Regions from separate parts of the Roseateles sp. P5_E1 genome, predicted to be linked through region 1. Evidence: predicted binding sites of a transcription regulator. Region 1 holds the regulator's gene; the other holds the start of a gene.
What was found. The regulator NrdR, encoded in region 1, represses ribonucleotide reductase genes. The targets are predictions, from matches to a motif close to CACNANATNTNGTG.
Positions count from the first base shown of each region.

Region 2: a site for NrdR is predicted at 1,106-1,119, ahead of ACXJKJ_RS02850 (ribonucleoside-diphosphate reductase subunit alpha). Genes of this name have one in related genera too.

Region 1 covers NZ_JBFUMN010000049.1:1,057-3,450, forward strand. The annotation lists gene ACXJKJ_RS24250 (type IV pilin protein) at 1-272, opposite strand, end outside; gene ACXJKJ_RS24255 (GspH/FimT family pseudopilin) at 387-938, opposite strand; gene nrdR (transcriptional regulator NrdR) at 1,096-1,539, opposite strand; gene glyA (serine hydroxymethyltransferase) at 1,551-2,394, opposite strand, start outside.
Region 2 covers NZ_JBFUMN010000002.1:30,044-32,437, forward strand. The annotation lists gene ACXJKJ_RS02850 (ribonucleoside-diphosphate reductase subunit alpha) at 1-873, opposite strand, end outside; gene ACXJKJ_RS02855 (sigma-54-dependent transcriptional regulator) at 1,356-2,394, opposite strand, start outside.

The DNA of each region.
Region 1 (2,394 bases):
GAGAGGCTGACGCTGTAAAGGGGCGTGATGCTGGCAATGTTCAAGTTCAGTGCGCTGAGGGTCGACGCGTAGGTGGCTGAATTGCTGCGGAAACGCTCCTGCGCCTGCATGACGGCGGTCAGCGCGGAGATGGCGTCTGCGCGGCGGGCTCGCTGCATGTGCGAGGTGTAGGCGGGGTAGGCAACCGCGGCGAGGATGCCGGCAATGGCCAGCGCGACCATCAGCTCGATCAAGGTGAAGCCACGGCGTCGCGAACGGGAACAGGTGCACATGGTCCGATTTTTTGGCAGTACGTCACAACGATCGGTAACGTCTTGGCCGCTCATCCGCCGAGTTGCGCCGCTGGTCGGCATCCACCATGAATGAAGGGGCGAATGAAACGGCCCTCAGGCGCACTTGGGCATGCCGCTGACTTTGTTCGTGCCCACGTAGCAACTGCGCACGCGGCCGGTGAGGGCCACGACCTGGCGGATGGATTGGCCGCCGCTCAGGCTGAGATCAATGCTGCCGGCCTGGGTGACCAGGCCTTGGAGGTACTGGAATTGCAGCGTCTCGGCGTTGCTGCTGAGGCGCACGGGCTGGGTCGTCGGCAGCCACTCGGCCTTGATGACCTGGCTGCTCGGCTTCTTGCAGGCGGCCTTGCCGCCAGCACAATCGCAGTCGTCCTTGGCGCCGATGTACATCACGTAGCAGGCGTTGGCGCCCTTGCCGCTGATGCGGAAGAAGACCGAGTCGCCCAGGCGGGCCGCTTCGCTGCGCGCCAGGCGCAGGTCGCTGGCCAGGGTGTCCGCGCTGACGCGCAGTTGCTGCTGCTGGCGCATCGTGCCCATGGCCGGCACGGCCTGGCCGAGCAGGGCGGCGCAGATGCCGACGCTGGCGCAGAGTTCCACCAGCGTGAAACCACGGTTGCTGCGACGGGTGTTGGCGGTGCGGTTCATGGTGCTTCCCTGGGTTCGTTGTTGATGGAACGAACTCTAGGAAGCGGGGCTCACCGCGTCTTTCCCCCCAAAGGCGGAACGAAGAGGGGTGGCGGGTGCCCCGTCCCCCTCGTCTCCCCCTCATTTCCCCCCGCCGGGGGATAGGGTCAACCCGGTATCAGATCTCGCGGATCAGCTGCCGGAACTCGTCGACGTCYTCGAAGCTGCGGTACACCGAMGCAAAKCGCACGTAGGCGACCTTGTCGATGCGCTTGAGCTCGCGCATGACCAACTCGCCCAGTCGCGTGGACGCGAGCTCGCGGGCGCCGCTGGCGAGCAGCTTCTCCTCGATGCGGTTGATGGCCGCATCGATCTGCTCGACGCTGACCGGCCGCTTGCGCAGGGCCAGCTGCATGGAGGCACGCAGCTTGGACGCGTCGAAATCGGCGCGCCGCCCGTCCTTCTTGACGACCGAGGGCATGGCAATGTCAGCCCGCTCATAGGTCGTGAAGCGCTTGTCGCAGGACAGGCAGCGGCGCCGGCGCCGGACGACGTCACCCTCATCCGACTCTCGGGTCTCGGCGACCTGGGTTTCGGTGTGAGAGCAGAACGGGCAGCGCATTGAGGCTCGACTTAGCCGCGGTAGACCGGGAAGGCGGCCGTCAGCGCCGCAACCTTCTCGCGCACGGCGGCCAGGTTGGCCTCGTCATGCGGCTTGTCCAGCACATCGGCGATCAGGTGGGCCGTCTGGCGCACCTGCTCCTCCTTGAAGCCGCGCGTCGTCATGGCCGGCGTGCCCAGGCGAATGCCGCTGGTGACCATGGGCTTTTGCGGGTCGTTGGGGATGCCGTTCTTGTTGCAGGTCATGTGGGCGGCACCCAGGATGGCCTCGGCTTCCTTGCCCGTCAGGTTCTTGGGACGCAGGTCCACCAGCATGACGTGGCTCTCCGTGCCGCCGGAGACGATGCGCAGGCCGCGCTCGATCAGCGTGTCGGCCAGCACCTTGGCGTTCTTGACGACCTGCTCCTGGTAGACCTTGAACTCGGGCGTCAGGGCTTCCTTGAAGGCCACGGCCTTGCCGGCGATGACGTGCATCAGCGGGCCGCCCTGGATGCCGGGGAAGATGGCCGAGTTGATCTTCTTGGCGATCGCCTCGTCGTTCGTCAGGATGATGCCGCCGCGCGGGCCGCGCAGGCTCTTGTGCGTGGTGGACGTGACGACGTCGGCGTGGGGCAGGGGGTTCGGGTAGACGCCCGCGGCGATCAGGCCGGCGTAGTGCGCCATGTCGACCATGAAGTAGGCGCCGATCTCCTTGGCGATCTTGCCGAAGCGCTCGAAGTCGATGCGCAGCGAGTAGGCCGACGCGCCGGCAATGATGAGCTTGGGCTTCTTCTCGCGGGCCAGGGCTTCCATGGCGTCGTAGTCGATCGCTTCATTGGCGTCCAGGCCGTAGCTGATGACGTTGAACCACTTGCCG
Region 2 (2,394 bases), on a different contig from region 1:
GGGCTTGAGCGCCGCACCCAGCTTGACCAGGTCGTACTGCTGCAGCTTCTCGTCCAGCAGTTCGGCCTTCACGCCCTTCTTGATATAGCCGGGGAAGTACTCGGCGTAGCGCTGGGTCATCTCACCCTGCAGCACCTCGCCACCGAGGATCTCGCGGCGGATCGTGTGCAGCAGCAGGCGCGCGGTGGCGCGGCTGTAGCCCGGGTCCTTCTCGATCAGCGTGCGCGCGGCCAGGATGGCGGCCTTGTAGACCTCGTCGATGGCGACGCCGTCGTACAGATTGCGCTGGGTCTCGGCCAGCACCGGATCTGGCTTGACGTCGGCGCCGAGGTTCTCGCAGGCCGACGCGATCAGCGACTTCAGCGCACCCAGGTCCAGCGGGCGGCGCTCGCCGCGGTCCACCACCATCACCACCGGCTCGGCGGCGCGCGTGGCCTCGCCCTGCGCGGCGCGCTCCTGCGTGCGGCGCTCGCGATACAGCACGTAGGCGCGGGCGACTTCATGGTTGCTGCTGCGCATCAGGCCCAGCTCGACCTGGTCCTGCACATCTTCAATATGGAAGGTACCGCCACTCGGACGCGAGCGCAGCAGGGCGCGCACGACGTTCTGGGTCAGCTGCTCCACCGTCTCACGCACGCTGGCCGAGGCTGCGCCGCTGGTGCCATGCACGGCCAGGAAAGCCTTCATCAGCGCAACGGCGATCTTGCTCGGCTCGAACGAGACCACGGCGCCATTGCGGCGAATGATCTGGTAGGCCTGATAGCCGGACAACGCAGGGGCGCTGGGGGCGGTGGCGTCGGATCCAAACGCGACCGGGGACTGCGACGACAGCGAGGCGGAGGTGGCCTGGCCCGTGGCGGCTTCATGCAGCATGAGGGGATCCTTTATCGAGAAATGACGGGCAAATGCGCGGCATCAACCCGAAGGTCGGGCCAGCGCATCGTGCGGTGCTTCAGTGGGGTATTTCGTCCCTGCCGCTCCATTGCCAGGCCGGCGTTTCGGCTTGGTCCCCGGGCGCTTTGCTGCCGTGGCCAAGCCACTGCAAACAGCGAATCCGAGGGGATGGTCATGGGGTCGACTGGCTCAGCAGGATATCACGAAGGAACACTATATCTATGGCCCCCGCCGTCCTCAAGCACTACCGCTAGTGTCAAACCCTGGCCGCGATTTCTCTGGACAAATGCCCCGCGCGCGCCTTTGGCCGATCAGATCGGGGCTTGCAACCGGCAACCCGCATCAACACTGGGCTGGCGGGCCGAAGCGGGCCGCAAGGCCGCGCCAGCGCTGCGTCCGAGCAAGCGCTCTATAGCCTCGCCGCAGATTCAAGCAGGGCAAATCCCGAGAAGGTTTTTCTTTCAGCTGTCACCAGCCGAGATCGCAAGCCGCGCCATGCGGTAGCGGATCTGGCGCAGCGACAGCCCGAGGCTGGCTGCCGCGGCCGTGCGGTTGAAGCGGTGCAGCTCCAGCGCTCGCAGCAGAATGGCGCGCTCGACCTCGTCGAGATAGCGCGCCAGGTCCGACGGCAATTCCTCGGGCAGGGACACGCCCTCGGCCACTGGTGCCGCCCCAAGGGGGGTGTCCAGCGCGGCGAACTGCGACTCGCTGCGGTCCTCGTCCAGCAGCGTGTCGGGCAGGCCAAGATCGTCGGCGTCGATCCACTCACCGCCCGCCAGCGCCAGCGCGCGGTGCAGCAGGTTCTCGAGCTCGCGCACATTGCCGGGAAAGGCATAGCGCGACAGCGTCTGCAGCGCACCCACCGTCAGTCGTGGCGCTGGTGACACGCCAGCGTCCTGGGCGATGCGGGTCAGCACCCGGGTGCTGATCAGGCCCAGGTCCTCCAGGCGCTCGCGCAGCGGCGGCACGCGGATCTGGATGACGTTGAGGCGGTAGAACAAGTCCTGGCGGAAGCGCCCCGCCGCCACCTCGGCGGACAGATCCTTGTGCGTCGCGCTGAGGATGCGCACATTGATCGGCGTCTCGGCGGTGGCGCCGACCGGCCGCACCGAACGCTCCTGGATGACGCGCAGCAGCTTGCTTTGCATCGCCAGGGGCAGGTCGCCGATCTCATCGAGGAAGAGCGTGCCGCCATCCGCCGCCTGGAAGAAGCCCTCGCGGTCCTCGTTGGCACCGGTGAACGCGCCCTTGCGGTAGCCGAAGAACTCGGCCTCCAGCAAGTTCTCGGGAATGGCGCCGCAGTTGACGGCGATGAAACCCTGCTCGGCGCGCACGCCGTGGTCGTGGATGGCCCGCGCCACCAGCTCCTTGCCGGTCCCGGATTCACCCTGCACCAGCACCGGCGCCATGCTGCGCGCCACCTTGTCGATCAGCGAGCGAACCGCGCGGATGGCCGGTGATTCACCCACCAGGCGCAGCGCCGACGCCGGCATTGCCACG